Regions from separate parts of the Streptomyces sp. NPDC007346 genome, predicted to be linked through region 1. Evidence: riboswitches for the same ligand, from Rfam matches in the RefSeq annotation. Region 1 holds a riboswitch; the other holds the start of a gene.

Region 1 (7,542 bases):
GAACGAGGTGAACGTGAAGAGGAAGACCATCAGCGCGGCGGCGGCCACCGCCGGGCCGAGCGCGGGCAGCGTCACCCGCCGCCAGGCGGCGAACCGTCCGGCGCCGAGCACCCGGGCGGCCTCCTCCTGGCGCGGGTCCAGCTGCGACCAGAGGCCGCCGACCGTCCGGACGACCACCGCGTAGTTGAAGAAGACGTGCGCGAGCAGGATCGCCCACACGGTGGTGTCCAGCCGCAGACCCCACAGCTCGTCGAGGAAGCCGCCGCGCCCCAGCAGCGCCAGGAACGCGGTGCCGACGACGACGGTGGGCAGCACGAACGGCACGGTGACGACCGCGCGCAGCACCTGTTTGCCGGGGAAGTCGAAGCGGGCGAAGACGTACGCGCCGGGCAGGGCGATCAGCAGGGTGAGCGCGGTCGAGGCGAGCGCCTGCCAGGTGGTGAACCACAGGACGTCGAGGATGTCCGGACGGGCCAGCACCTCGCCGACCCGCCCGAACTGCCAGACGCCGTCCGTCTTCAGCCCGCGGCCGACGATCGCGGACACGGGGTAGGCGAAGAAGACGGCGAAGAAGGCGACGGGCACGGCCATCAGGCCGAGCCGCACCGCCGCCCCACGCCGCCCGCCGCCGCCGGACCCCGGTCCGGGCCCGGCGGCTTCGGTGGGGCCGCCTTGGGTGGGGCCGCCTACTTCACGACGAGCGAGTGCCACGTCTGGACCCACTGCTCACGGTTGGCGGCGATCTTGTCCGGGGCCACCGTGGCCGGCTTCTCGATGCTCTCGCCGAACTCGGTGAAGATCTCCGGCAGCTTCGCGTCCGTCACGACGGGGTTCACGAACATGTTCAGCGGGACGTCCTCCTGGAACGTCTTGCCGATCAGGAAGTCCAGCAGCGCCTTGCCGCCCGCCTCGTTCTTCGCGCCGTTCAGCAGCCCGGCGTACTCGGTCTGCCGGAAGCAGGTCCCGGTGGAGACGCCGGTCGGGGCCTCCTCGGGCTGCGGGTCGGCGTAGAGCACCTCGACGGGCGGGCTGGAGGCGTAACTGACGACGAGCGGCCGGTCCGCCTTGGCCTTCCTGCCGCCCGCGGAGCCCGAGAACTCCTCGTTGTAGGCCTGCTCCCAGCCGTCGACCACCTTGACGCCGTTGGCCTTCAGCTTCTTCCAGTAGGCCTCGTAGCCGTCCTCGCCCTGGGTGGCGATGGTGCCGAGGAGGAAGCCGAGGCCGGGCGAGGAGTTCGCCGCGTTCTCGGTGACGAGGAGGTTCTTGTACGCGGGCTTCAGCAGGTCCTCGAAGGTCTGCGGCGGCGCGAGCTTCTTGTCGGCGAAGAACTTCTTGTCGTAGTTGACGCAGATGTCACCGGTGTCGACGGGCGTGACGCGGTGCTTCTCGTCCAGCTCGGTGCCGTCCGCGACCCGGTCCAGGCCCTTGGCCTCGTACGGGGTGAAGAGGCCGTTGTCGAGGGCGCGGGAGAGCAGGGTGTTGTCGACGCCGAAGAAGACGTCGCCGCGCGGGGAGCCCTTGGTCAGGATCTCCTGGTTGAGCGCCGCGCCGGCGTCGCCGCTCTTGAGGAGCTCGACGGTGTAGCCGCTCTCCTGGGTGAACTCCTTCAGCACCTCTTCCGAGGCGTTGAAGGAGTCGTGGGTGACCAGGGTGACGGTCTTGGAGCCGCTGCCCTTCGAGGCGCCGGATCCGGTCGAGGAGTCGTCGGAGCCGCCGCAGCCCGCGAGGACGGTGACGCCGAGCGCCGCGGCGAGCGCGGTGGCGGCGTACTTCTTGGTGGTGTTCATGTGATTCCTCCTGGAGGTGACCAGGAAGAGACGCGGCCCCGCCCGCCGCCGGGACGTACCGGAAGCGGGCAGGGCGCAACAGCTTGAGTAAGGTCCGAACTTCCTACCCGGAATGACCCGGGCGAGGTTCAGAGGGTCTGCGGCCAGCCGGTCCTCGGTGCCGCACTCTCAGCGCTGTGGCGCTCCCCTGTCGGAATATGAAGTTGATTTCGGCCCAGGCTACACCGGTGGTTTTCGGCCTGGTCAGGTGAGGTGGGGCCGCCCCTTCGGTGTCCGCCGGGGCCCTCAGCGCTCGGAGGCCGCCAGCTGCCCGCAGGCCCCGTCGATCTCCTGGCCCCGGGTGTCCCGGACGGTGACGGGCACGCCGTGGGCCGCGATGGCCTCGACGAACGCCTTCTCGTCCTCGGGGCGCGAGGCGGTCCACTTGGAGCCGGGCGTGGGGTTCAGCGGGATCAGGTTGACGTGCACCCGCTTGCCCTTGAGCAGCCGGCCGAGCAGGTCACCGCGCCAGGCCTGGTCGTTGATGTCCCGGATCAGGGCGTACTCGATGGAGATCCGGCGGCCGGACTTCTCGGCGTACTCCCAGGCCGCGTCCAGCACCTCGCGTACGTTCCACCGGGTGTTGACGGGGACGAGGGTGTCGCGCAGCTCGTCGTCCGGGGCGTGCAGCGAGACGGCGAGGCGGCACTTGAAGCCCTCGTCGGAGAAGCGCAGCATCGCCGGGACGAGCCCCACGGTGGAGACGGTGATCCCGCGCTGGGAGAGGCCGAGGCCGTCCGGCTCGGGGTCGGTGAGCCGGCGGATCGCTCCGACGACCCGGTTGTAGTTGGCGAGCGGCTCGCCCATGCCCATGAAGACGATGTTGGAGAGCCGGGCCGGACCGCCGGGCACCTCGCCGTCGCGCAGGGCGCGCATGCCGTCGACGATCTGGTGCACGATCTCGGCGGTCGACAGGTTGCGGTCGAGCCCGGCCTGCCCGGTGGCGCAGAAGGGGCAGTTCATCCCGCAGCCCGCCTGGGAGGAGATGCACATCGTGACGCGCTCGGGGTAGCGCATCAGGACGGACTCGACGAGCGTCCCGTCGTGCAGCTTCCACAGCGTCTTACGGGTGGTGTCGTCGTCGCAGCTGATGTGACGGACCACGGACATCAGGTCGGGGAACAGCGCCTCGGCGAGCTTCTCCCGGGACCCGGCGGGGATGTTGGTCCACTGCTCCGGGTCGTGCGCGTACCGCGCGAAGTAGTGCTGCGAGAGCTGCTGGGCGCGGAACGGCTTCTCGCCGGTCGCGGCGACCGCGTCCTTGCGCTCGGCGGGCGTGAGGTCGGCGAGGTGCCGCGGGGGCTTCTTGGCTCCGCGGGGCGCGACGAAAGTGAGTTCTCCGGGCTTAGGCATGGTTCATCCAGTGTCGCAGACAGACGGGTGAGGGCCCGCCGCCCTGTGGACGACGGACCCTCACTCGTAGAACGTGCAGGTGGGACGTGGTGTGCGAGGCCGCACGGGCCCTCAGCCCGAGCCGACGAACAGCACGAGCAGCAGCCAGACCACCGGCGCGGTCGGCAGCAGCGAGTCGAGCCGGTCCATGATGCCGCCGTGGCCGGGGAGCAGGGTTCCCATGTCCTTGATCCCGAGGTCCCGCTTGATCATGGACTCGCCCAGGTCGCCGAGGGTGGCGCTGACGGCGACCGCGAGGCCCAGCAGCAGCCCCTGCCACCAGGCGCCGCCGTCGATCAGGAACTCCATGCACAGGGCGCCGGCGGCCATCGCGAAGGAGACGGCACCGAGCAGGCCCTCGCGGGTCTTGCCGGGGCTGATGCGGGGAGCGAGCTTGTGGGTGCCGAAGCGCCAGCCGACCGCGTACGCCCCGGTGTCGCTGACGACGGTGAGGAGGAGGAAGGTCAGGACCCGCCACGAGCCGTCGTCCGCCGTCAGCAGCAGGGCGACGAAGGTGGCCAGGAAGGGGACGTAGAACGCGGCGAAGACACCCGCCGTGACGTCCTTGAGATACCCCTCCGGCGGCTCGGTCATCCGCCAGACCAGCACCGCCAGGGCGGTCAGGGCCATGGCGACCCAGGCCCCCTCCGCGCCACGCGCGTAGCCCGCGACGACCATCGCGGCCCCGCCGACGGCCAGCGGGATCAGAGGGACCTTGATGCCCTTCTGCTCCTGGAGCCGGGAGGTGAGCTCCCACAGGCCGACGACGACGGCGAGGGCGATCACGCCGACGAAGACGGCCTTCACGATGAACAGCGAGGCGACGATGACGGCGCCGAGCCCCACGCCGACCCCTATGGCGGCGCGCAGATCACGCCCCGCACGCTTCTTCTGCGGCGGGGACGGCAGCGGGGTGGACATGGGCTCCTGCGGCATCTCGTCACGGAACAGGGGGCCGCTGACGTGCGCGGCGTCCCCGTCCCGGTCGGCACGGCTGACTGCGTCTCTACCTGCGTCGGGAACGTCCGGCACGTTGGGCATGGGCCGAGTCTGCTGGGCTTCACGCACATCGTAGGCGGGACCCGCCGGAGCGACCCCCATCTCGGGGGCGCCCCGGTAACCGGCTCCCTGCGGTGCGCCCCAGGAAGAGTCGTTCATCAGACTTCGAGCAGCTCGGCTTCCTTGTGCTTGAGCAGCTCGTCCACCTGCGCGACGTACTTCGCGGTGGTGTCGTCGAGCTCCTTCTCGGCGCGGCGGACCTCGTCCTCGCCGGACTCCTTGTCCTTGACCAGCTTGTCGAGCGCTTCCTTGGCCTTGCGGCGGATGGAGCGGATCGAGATCTTGGAGTCCTCGGCCTTGGTCTTGGCGACCTTGATGAACTCCTTGCGGCGGTCCTGGGTGAGCTCGGGGAAGGTCACCCGGATGATGTTGCCGTCGTTGCTCGGGTTGACGCCGAGGTCGGAGTCGCGGATCGCCTGCTCGATGTTGCGCAGGGCGGTCTTGTCGAACGGCGTCACGACGGCCATCCGCGGCTCGGGAACCGAGAACGAGGCCAGCTGGTTGATCGGGGTCAGCGCGCCGTAGTACTCGGCGACGATCTTGTTGAACATCGCCGGGTGCGCGCGGCCGGTACGGATCGCGGCGAAGTCCTCTTTCGCGACGACAACGGCCTTCTCCATCTTCTCCTCGGCCTCGAGGAGGATTTCTTCGATCACCACGTGCTCCTGCATGTCTTGAGCGGGTCCGTCACCGACGGGCCCTGCGGGTCCTGCGTCGCGTCCTCACCTGCACGGTGTCCGACCGGCAGGCCGTTGTCCATCCTGGGGGGCCGTCAGGCCCGGGTGCCCTGGTCGCTGACGAGCGTGCCGATCTTCTCACCCTTGACCGCGCGGGCGATATTGCCCTCGGCGGTCAGCTCGAAGACGAGGATCGGGAGCTTGTTGTCGCGGCAGAGGGTGATGGCGGTGGCGTCGGCGACCTTGAGGTCGCGCGTGATCACCTCGCCGTACTCCAGCGCGTCGAACTTCACCGCGTCGGGGTTGGCCTTCGGGTCGGAGTCGTAGACCCCGTCCACGCCGTTCTTCCCCATGAGCAGCGCCGCCGCGTCGATCTCCAGGGCGCGCTGGGCGGCGGTGGTGTCGGTGGAGAAGTACGGCATGCCCATGCCGGCGCCGAAGATGACGACGCGCCCCTTCTCCAGGTGCCGTACGGCGCGGAGCGGGATGTACGGCTCGGCGACCTGGCCCATGGTGATGGCGGTCTGGACGCGCGAGTCGATGCCCTCCTTCTCCAGGAAGTCCTGGAGCGCCAGGCAGTTCATGACGGTGCCGAGCATGCCCATGTAGTCGGACCGGGCCCGGTCCATGCCGCGCTGCTGGAGCTCGGCACCGCGGAAGAAGTTGCCTCCCCCGATGACCACCGCGATCTGGGCGCCGCCGCGTACGACGGCGGCGATCTCGCGGGCGATGGTGTGCACGACGTCGGGGTCGACGCCGAGGCCGCCACCGCCGGCGAAGGCCTCGCCGGAGAGCTTCAGCATGAAGCGCCCGGAAAACGTGTCGTCGCGCTTGTCGTCGGCCTGAATGGCGTCCGCGCCCTTGTCCATGGAAATTCTCCTCGTACACATACGAAGAAGGCCATTGCCGGTGGGTCTGGTGTCCCTACAGCGGCAATGGCCTCCTCGTCAGATCTGCGGTCGTCCGGCCTGAGCGCGGCCGTCGACTGCACCTGACCCTATCGGGTCCGGTGCTGTTCGCCCGGACGGACTCAGATGCCGACCTTGATGCGCGAGAAGCGCTTCAGGGTGACACCGGCCTCGTCCAGGACCTTCTGGACCGACTTCTTGGCGTCCAGCGCGTACGGCTGGCCGAGGAGGGTGGCCTCCTTGAAGAAGCCGTTGACGCGGCCTTCGACGATCTTGGGGAGGGCGGCCTCGGGCTTGCCCTCGGCGCGCGTGGTCTCCTCGGCGACGCGGCGCTCGGCCTCGACGACCTCGGCCGGAACGTCCTCGCGGGAGAGGTACTTCGGGGCGAAGGCGGCGATGTGCTGCGCGACACCCTTGGCCAGCTCGGCGTCGGCCTTGTCCAGCTCGACCAGGACACCGATCTGCGGGGGCAGGTCGGGCATGGTGCGGTGCATGTACACGGAGACGAAGGCGCCGGTGAACTGCGCGAAGCGGTCCAGGACGATCTTCTCGCCGAGGTTGGCGTTGGCCTCGTCGACGTACGCCTGGACGGTCTTGCCGGCCTCGATCTCGGAGGCGAGCAGCGCCTCGATGTCGGCCGGGGAGGTGGCGGCGACGTGCGCGGCGAGCGTGTTGGCGACGTTCTGGAACTTGTCGCCCTTGGCGACGAAGTCCGTCTCGCACTTCAGCTCGAGCAGAACGCCGGACGTCTTGTCCTCGGAGATGAGGGAGACGACGGCGCCGTTCTCGGCAGAGCGGCCCTCGCGCTTGGCGACGCCCTTCTGGCCCTTGATACGGAGCGCCTCGACGGCCTTGTCGACGTTGCCGTCGGCCTCGTCGAGCGCCTTCTTGCAGTCCATCATGCCGGCGCCGGTGAGCTCGCGGAGCTTCTTGACGTCAGCGGCGGTGTAGTTCGCCATGAGTCTGTATGTCTCTCTCGAAGTCTGAAAGATCTACGGGTGAACGGCGGGGGCGGCGCTTGTGGCGCCCGCCCCCGCCGTCAGCAGCCTGTGACGGGTGTCAGGCCTTCTCGGCGTCCGCGTCGGCGGCCGGAGCCTCGGCCGGAGCCTCGGCCGGGGCCTCGGCGACGGCCTCGGCCGGCGTCACGGCGTCGGCCGCGGCGTCCTTCTCGGTCTCGACGGAGGTCTGGACCTCGGCGGCAGCCGCGGTCTCGTCCTTCTTGTCGCCCTCGAGCAGGTCGCGCTCCCACTCGGCGAGGGGCTCGCCGGCGGCCTTCTCGCCCGGCTTCGAGTCACCGGTGGCGGCACCGGAACGGGCGATGAGGCCCTCGGCGACGGCGTCGGCGATCACGCGGGTGAGCAGGGTGACGGAGCGGATCGCGTCGTCGTTGCCCGGGATCTTGTAGTCGACCTCGTCGGGGTCGCAGTTGGTGTCGAGGATCGCGACGACCGGGATGTGGAGCTTGCGCGCCTCACCGACGGCGATGTGCTCCTTCTTGGTGTCGACGATCCAGACGGCGCTGGGCACCTTCTGCATCTCGCGGATACCACCGAGGGTCTTCTCCAGCTTGGCCTTCTCACGCGAGAGGACCAGGAGCTCCTTCTTGGTGAGGCCGGAGGCGGCCACGTCCTCGAAGTCGATGAGCTCGAGCTCCTTCAGACGCTGAAGGCGCTTGTAGAC
Region 2 (7,542 bases), on a different contig from region 1:
TCCGTACCCCTGGACCAGGAAGAACGGTTGCTGCCCGCAGTCGAACAGCTACGTGGCGAAGTGGCGAGCCTCTTGCGTTCGTTCGTGTTCTCTATCAGTATCTGAAAAATCACTCCTTGTGATCTGCTATCGCGTGCACCACGATGGCGTCAATAGGGCCATGGGGGATCATTCCTGGCCAGTTTCATCTACTGCGGGGTTGAACGATGCGCGAGTCGGTTCAAGCAGAGGTCATGATGAGCTTCCTCGTCTCCGAGGAGCTCTCGTTCCGTATTCCGGTGGAGCTCCGGTACGAGGTGGCGGATCCTTATGCCATCCGGATGACGTTCCATCTGCCCGGCGATGCCCCTGTGACCTGGGCATTCGGTCGCGAGCTGCTGCTGGACGGGCTCAACAGCCCCAGTGGCGACGGCGATGTGCACATCGGGCCGACCGAGCCCGAGGGCCTCGGCGATGTGCACATCCGTCTTCAGGTCGGCGCGGACCGCGCGTTGTTCCGGGCGGGTACGGCACCGCTGGTGGCGTTTCTCGACCGGACCGACAAGCTGGTGCCTCTCGGCCAGGAGCACACGCTGGGTGACTTCGACGGGAACCTGGAGGAAGCGCTCGGCCGCATCCTCGCCGAGGAGCAGAACGCTGGCTGAGCGGCGAGCACACCCCCGCCGCACGCCTCTCACGCCTTACGGCGACGGCCCCTGCCGGTCCGTGCGGGGGCTGCGGCCGTGGACGAGGAGGTGGAGGCGCCCGGCCGGTCCGCGGAGACCACCAGTGCGGCGAGCACGGTCGTCACCGGCACCGAGGCGACCAGACCGATCGAGCCGACCAGCGTACGGACGATCTCCTCGGCGACGAGTTCGCTGTTGGCCACGGTCCCCACGCTGCTCTGAGCGATGGAGAAGAGCAGCAACAGCGGCAGCGCCGCGCCCGCGTACGCCAGCACCAGGGTGTTCACGACCGAGGCGATGTGGTCCCGTCCGATGCGGATACCTGCCCGGTACAGCCCGCGCCAACCCATCTGCGGGTCCGCCTGGTGCAGTTCCCAGACGGCGGAGGTCTGGGTGACCGTCACGTCGTCGAGCACCCCGAGCGACCCGATGATGACGCCGGCCAGCAGCAGACCGCTCATGTCGATGTCCGGGTACAGCCCGTGGATGAGGCCGGTGTTGTCGTCGGTGTTGCCGCTCAGACTCGCCCAGCCGATGAACAGGGAGCCGAGCAGCCCGATCAGCAGCAGCGAGATCAGCGTGCCGATGACCGCGACGGATGTGCGGGCCGTCACCCCGTGGCACATGTAGAGCGCCGCCAGCATGATGGCGCTGGCCCCGATCACCGCCACCACCAGCGGATTCGATCCCTGCAGGATCGCCGGCAGGATGAACAGGGTCAGTACGGCGAACGAGACGGCCAGCGCCACCAGCGCCATCACCCCGCGCAGTCTGCCCACCGCGACGACCGCCAGGGCGAAGATCGCGGCCAGCAGGGCCATCGGGATCTTCCGGTTCACGTCGGTGACGGAGTACTGGAGGTCGCGGGGCGCGTCGGGGGCGTACGCCACGACGACACCCTGGCCCTCGCGCAGCTGGCGGGGCGCGTCCGGCTGGACCACCTCGACGAACGTACGGCCCTTGTCGTCGCCGCTGGTCACCTCGATGGTCGCCTTCGCGCACTCCCCCTCCTGCTCGTTGACGGCCTCCCGGCCCGAGGGGGTGGAGGTGTCACCGGTCGGGGGGACCTGTGCGGCGTTGACGTCCGCGCAGTCGACCTTGACGACCTGGACGACCTTGCCGTCCTGGGTCTGCCGGTCGAATCCGACGCCCGTGCGCTCGTGGTCGGGGACGCCGCCGGGCCAGAACGCGATGAGGCCGACGACGACGGCCGTGGCGAACGGGATCAGTACGGCGGCGATGACCTTGCGCAGGTGCTTGGAGACCGGGGCGGCGGGTCCGTGGCTGTGCGTGTGGCCGTGGGTGTGGCCCTGGGGCGGCGGCTGGGGGGCGGGGTCGCTTTGAGGGGAGGTCACGGGGCGATCATCGCAAGAACAGGGGCGCCCTCTGTTCAGCTCGCCGGAAAGGACGCTAGCGTGGAGGCACATTTGCACACGCGGGAGCTCGGAGCACCGGGCTGAGAGGGCGCTGACCGCCGTACATCCGTACGGGACACGCTGCGCCGACCGCCGAACCTGTTACCGGGTAATGCCGGCGTAGGGAGTAGGTCTCATGACCACAGCGGACGCACGCACGCCTGCCTCGAAACAGAGCGACGGGACGCCGAACGGCACGACGCCGGACAACGGGACCCGCGACGACGAGGCCGGGAAGTCCATCGGCTGGCACAAGGGGTACGTCCAGGGCTCGCGCCCGGACCTCCGGGTGCCGGTCCGACAGGTGCACCTCACCAACGGCAAGGACGTTACCCTGTACGACACTTCGGGGCCGTACACCGATCCCGCCGTCGACACCGATGTCCGCCGGGGCCTCGCGCCCCTGCGGGAGAACTGGATCATCGCCCGCGGCGACACCGAGGAGTACACGGGTCGCCCGGTCCGTCCCGAGGACGACGGGCTCAAGCACACCACGCCGCGCGGCGGGCTGCGCAACCTGGACGCAGTCTTCCCCGGCCGGCCCCGCCAGCCGCGCCGCAGCCGCGACGGACGCCCCGTCACTCAGCTCGCGTACGCCCGGCGGGGTGAGATCACCCCGGAGATGGAGTACGTCGCGATCCGGGAGAACGTCGAGGCCGAGACCGTACGGGAGGAGATCGCGGCGGGCCGGGCCGTGCTGCCGGCCAACGTCAATCACCCCGAGATCGAGCCGATGATCATCGGCAAGCGGTTCCTGGTGAAGGTCAACGCCAACATCGGCAACTCGGCGGTCACCTCCTCCATCGAGGAGGAGGTGGACAAGATGACCTGGGCGACCAAGTGGGGCGCCGACACGGTCATGGACCTGTCCACCGGCCGTAACATCCACACCACCCGCGAGTGGGTGCTGCGCAACTCCCCCGTGCCGATCGGTACGGTCCCGCTCTACCAGGCCCTGGAGAAGGTGGACGGCCGGGCCGAGGAGCTGACCTGGGAGATCTACAAGGACACCGTCATCGAGCAGGGCGAGCAGGGCGTGGACTACATGACGGTGCACGCCGGGGTGCGCCTGCCGTACGTCCCGCTGACGGCCCGTCGTAAGACCGGCATCGTCTCGCGCGGTGGCTCGATCATGGCGGCCTGGTGCCTCGCGCACCACAAGGAGTCGTTCCTCTACGAGCACTTCGAGGAGCTCTGCGAGATCCTCGCGACGTACGACGTCACCTACTCCCTCGGTGACGGACTGCGCCCCGGGTCGATCGCGGATGCCAACGACGAGGCGCAGTTCGCCGAGTTGCGCACGCTGGGCGAGCTGAACACCATCGCCAAGCGGTTCGGCGTCCAGACGATGATCGAGGGCCCCGGGCACGTCCCGATGCACAAGATCAAGGAGAACATCGACCTCCAGCAGGAGATCTGCGAGGAGGCGCCGTTCTACACGCTCGGCCCGCTGACCACCGATGTCGCGCCCGCCTACGACCACATCACCTCGGGCATCGGCGCCGCGATGATCGCCTGGTGGGGCACGGCGATGCTCTGTTACGTCACACCCAAGGAGCACCTGGGGCTGCCCAACCGGGACGACGTGAAGACGGGCGTGATCACCTACAAGATCGCCGCCCACGCGGCCGACCTCGCCAAGGGGCACCCGGGCGCGCAGGAGTGGGACGACGCGCTCTCCGACGCGCGGTTCGAGTTCCGGTGGGAGGACCAGTTCAACCTGGCCCTCGACCCGGACACGGCCCGGGAGTTCCACGACGAGACGCTGCCCGCCGAGCCGGCGAAGACGGCGCACTTCTGTTCCATGTGCGGACCGAAGTTCTGCTCGATGAAGATCTCCCAGGACATCCGCCGTCAGCACGGCGGTTCGCAGGAGGAGATCGAGGAGGGCATGGCCGAGAAGTCGAAGGAGTTCGCGGCCGCCGGGAACCGGGTCTACCTGCCGATCGCCGACTAGGCTCGCCGACCGCCTCTTCGCCCCCGACACCTCGGCCGGTGTCGGGGGCTTCCCGCGTCCGGGGCCGCCGGCCGGTGACATCCAGCCAGAACCGCTCCCTTATAGGCAGCTTGCCCGCTTGGTAGCCGTCTGCCACGGTTCAGCCCGTTGTCAGGCGACAGTATGGACACAGTCGTGTGGCAGCTGGATGTACGTTTCGCCGCTGTGTCAGCTGGGCTTGACCCTTTCCTTATCTGTGCCTTACTTTCCGGTTGCTTGGCTGAAATTTGTCGGCCCTCACACGGGGGCCCGGGGAGGGGAACACAGTGAACTGGTACCTGGACGTACTCAAGAACTACGCAGGCTTCAGCGGTCGCGCGCGCCGCAAGGAGTACTGGATGTTCGCGCTCGTCAACTTCGTCATAGCCATCGTCCTGTCGATCATCGGCGCGGCGATCGGCACGGACATCCTGTACTACGTCTACCTCCTCGCGGTCCTCATCCCGTCGCTCGCCGTCGGCGTGCGCCGCCTGCACGACACCGGCCGCTCGGGCTGGTGGCTGCTGATCGCGCTGACGCTGATCGGCGGCATCGTCCTGATCGTCTTCCTCGCCTCGGAGGGCAAGCAGGAGCCGAACCAGTACGGTGCCAACCCGAAGCTGGCTCCGCAGGCAGGCTGATCCACCGCTCCGCCAGGGCCGGAGCATCGCACAGGCCGGGCGCGGCACTCGCCGCCCCGGCCTGTGGCGTTTCGGGGCCCGAGGGCTCCCGGGCTCGCGCCTACTCCGGCCGGTGGTCCGGGCCGCCGAAGTCCGGGCTGGTGAAGTCGGGGCTCGTGAACGTCGGCCGGGGTCCGGCCGAGGGGCCGTCCTCCGGGCCGGAGAAGTCCGGCCTGCTGTAGCCGACCTTCGGGATGCGGTTGGGCGAGCGGTGCGGGGTCCGCGCGGCGCGGCCCGCGGCCGGGTCGGCCAGGGCGTCCCGGAGGAACGGCAGGATGCCGCGCTCCAGCAGGGCGTGCCGCCAGGCCTCCCGGGCCCGTGCGACCTCCTCCGGCAGCCCCTGTTCCTCGTCCTCGGCGGCCAGTGAGGTCGAGCCGTTGCGCAGGGCGGTGACGAGCAGCCCCACGGCGGCGACCAGGATGGCCGCGGCGGCGACGGCCGCGAAGAACCACCCGGCCGCGACCATGGTGGTGCCGAAGGCGACCGAGGGGCTGACCGCCTTCAGCAGATAGCCGACGAGCAGGAAGATCACGGCGGCGGTGCCCGCGAGGAGCGGCGTCAGGACCGTGAGGACCGCTCCTATGCCGGCGCCCGGCCCCGCCACCGAGGAGGCGTCGGCGTACTGCTCGCCCTCCGGGACGGTGGCGCTGGCCGTGCGCAGCTCGGCGCGGGCCTTCACGTAGTGCTCGTACTCGGTGGCCGCGGCCGCGGTGATCAGCGCCGTGGCGTTGAGCGCCATCGTGCGCAGCTGTTCGGTGTTGAGCCGGTCGCCGACGCCTTCCAGGTCCGGGCGTTCGTGGGCGTGGCGCAGCGCGTCACCCAGGATCCGCGCGTACTCGGGACCGTCCTCGGCCTGCAGGTGCGGAGCGCTTGTCATCTGCATCCCCCGATGCTCCGTCGGGCCCGGCAACCCGCGTTGACCGGGCGATCGGGCGGAAACGGAGGAGAGCCTGCTACTGATGAGCCGATGGTAGAGCGCTCACGGCGCGCGGTGACAGGGTGTTCCCGAAATAGGCCCGACGATCGGCGCGGCCCGATCCAGAAGCGTCTTCCCTGTCAGGGGTCAGTCATGCAGGGGAAGTTGGACGACCAGTAGCTTTCCGGCCATGGTCACTCCGCCGTCCATGGCGATGGCGAGCCCGTCGGCGTACACGTGCGGGCCGTTCACCACCGGCCCCGAACCCTTCTCGCCGTCCTCCGTGCCGACCTCGCCGAGGAGATACGGGATGGGGCTGTGACCATGGACGACGCGCTGTCCGCCGTACGTCGTCAGCAGCTCGCGCACCGCTTCGGCGCCGCCCTCGTCGCGGAAGGCGAAGCGCTTGGTGAGCTTGCGGAAGAGGTCCCAGCACTCGTCGGCGTCGTTGCGCGTGAGGATGGCGGTGACGGTGTCGTTGACGTCCTCGATGGTGGAGCCGTAGTCGAGGTAGGCCGTCGTGTCGGAGTGCATCAGCAGATGCCCGTCCTCCTCGACGACCGCGTCGAGCCGGGACATCCACTGAAGGTGTACGTCCTGGAGGCGGTCCATGTCGCTCTTCTGGCCGCCGTTGAGCAGCCAGGCGGCCTGGAAGGTGGCGGTGCCGGCGCCGGAGTTGACGGGGGTGTCGCAGAAGCGCTTGGCGCCGATGAGCAGCAGTTCGTGGTTGCCCATCAGGGCCTTGCAGTAGCCGCCCGCTGCGGCCGCCTCCGCGGAGAGCCGCATGACGAGGTCGATGACCCCGATGCCGTCGGGGCCGCGGTCGGTGAAGTCGCCCAGGAACCAGAGACGGGCGTTGCCCGCGGCCCAGTTGCCGTCGGCGTCGATCAGGCCCTGGGCGGCGAGGGCGGCCACCAGCTCGTCGAGGTAGCCGTGGACGTCGCCGACGACGAAGAGCGGCCCGCGCCCCTCCCCGGAGGCGGGGCGGGGGTCGGGGACGGCCTGCACCTGGACGGTGTCGCCGCGGTTGATGACGGGGAGGTCGCGCTCGGTGGGGGTGTACCCCTCCGGGGGCTCGTCGCCGACGGCCACGTTGCCGGGGTGCGGCAGGTGGGCGGGGGCAGGCGGTGCGGGCGGATGCGGTGGCGCGGAGGTGTGCGGCGCCGGGGCGGGCGGCTCCGGCGCACGTGGGGGAGGTGACGGGTGCGGCGCCGCGCCGGGCGTCTGCGGTGGTACGGGTGTCTGCGCGTACGGCGGAACCCTGAAGTCACGCAACGTCGCCGTCCGCACCACGGGTTCCTGACCGGCCCCCTGAGTCATCGACCCCTCCACCACCGTCGCGCCGCCGTACACCTGACGGGCCCTGCCTGGTAGAGGTGGTCCGCGGTGTCGTGCGCCCATCATAGGAATGCGGATCGATCTGTGTGATGCACCAGGGGTGGTGAATCCGGGCGCACATACGGTTCACCGGCCGATTGGTCCGAAAAGAGATGATCAGTCCCTGCTGGGGGATCGTGGCGCGCTGACCGTGGTGCGCGGCGGACGGCGTTGCGAGGAGGTCCGGACGATGAGCTCCGTCGGTATCACCTGCTCCACCGGTCCGTCGTGCTCCACCCCTTCGATGGCGTCGATGAGGAGCTGGACGACGGCGGTGCCGATGCGCCGGGGCTTCAGCGAGAGCGTCGTGATGGGCGGTTCGGTGGCCGCGTACACGGTGGACTCGCTGCAGCAGACCAGCAGCAGGTCCTCGGGGACCCGCAGGCCGTAGCGGCGGGCCGCCGCGAGGAGATCGGTCCCGTTGGGGTCGAAGAGCCCGTAGACGGCGTCGGGGCGGTCCGGGCGGGCGAGCAGCCGGTCCGCGGCGACCGCGCCCGCGCAGGGGTCGTGCGCC

Evidence for each region. Region 1 has a riboswitch for thiamine pyrophosphate ahead of AB0917_RS11095 (thiamine ABC transporter substrate-binding protein). Riboswitches for the same ligand answer to the same signal wherever they lie in the genome.
Region 2: it holds a riboswitch for thiamine pyrophosphate, as region 1 does, so the genes downstream of both, thiC (phosphomethylpyrimidine synthase ThiC) here and AB0917_RS11095 (thiamine ABC transporter substrate-binding protein) in region 1, are expected to answer to the same signal.

The regions. Positions count from the first base shown of each region.
Region 1 covers NZ_JBEYKR010000029.1:16,641-24,182, forward strand. Annotated here, with positions in the region: gene AB0917_RS11090 (iron ABC transporter permease) at 1-591, opposite strand, end outside; gene AB0917_RS11095 (thiamine ABC transporter substrate-binding protein) at 687-1,787, opposite strand; TPP riboswitch at 1,870-1,986, opposite strand; gene rlmN (23S rRNA (adenine(2503)-C(2))-methyltransferase RlmN) at 2,073-3,179, opposite strand; gene AB0917_RS11105 (phosphatidate cytidylyltransferase) at 3,291-4,376, opposite strand; gene frr (ribosome recycling factor) at 4,376-4,933, opposite strand; gene pyrH (UMP kinase) at 5,050-5,823, opposite strand; gene tsf (translation elongation factor Ts) at 5,985-6,821, opposite strand; gene rpsB (30S ribosomal protein S2) at 6,922-7,542, opposite strand, start outside.
Region 2 covers NZ_JBEYKR010000147.1:7,305-14,846, forward strand. Annotated here, with positions in the region: gene AB0917_RS28270 (helix-turn-helix domain-containing protein) at 1-105, shown strand, start outside; gene AB0917_RS28275 (SsgA family sporulation/cell division regulator) at 207-644, shown strand; gene AB0917_RS28280 (YibE/F family protein) at 674-2,020, opposite strand; TPP riboswitch at 2,091-2,224, shown strand; gene thiC (phosphomethylpyrimidine synthase ThiC) at 2,217-4,037, shown strand; gene AB0917_RS28290 (DUF805 domain-containing protein) at 4,343-4,696, shown strand; gene AB0917_RS28295 (hypothetical protein) at 4,797-5,618, opposite strand; gene AB0917_RS28300 (metallophosphoesterase) at 5,799-6,971, opposite strand; gene AB0917_RS28305 (LacI family DNA-binding transcriptional regulator) at 7,146-7,542, opposite strand, start outside.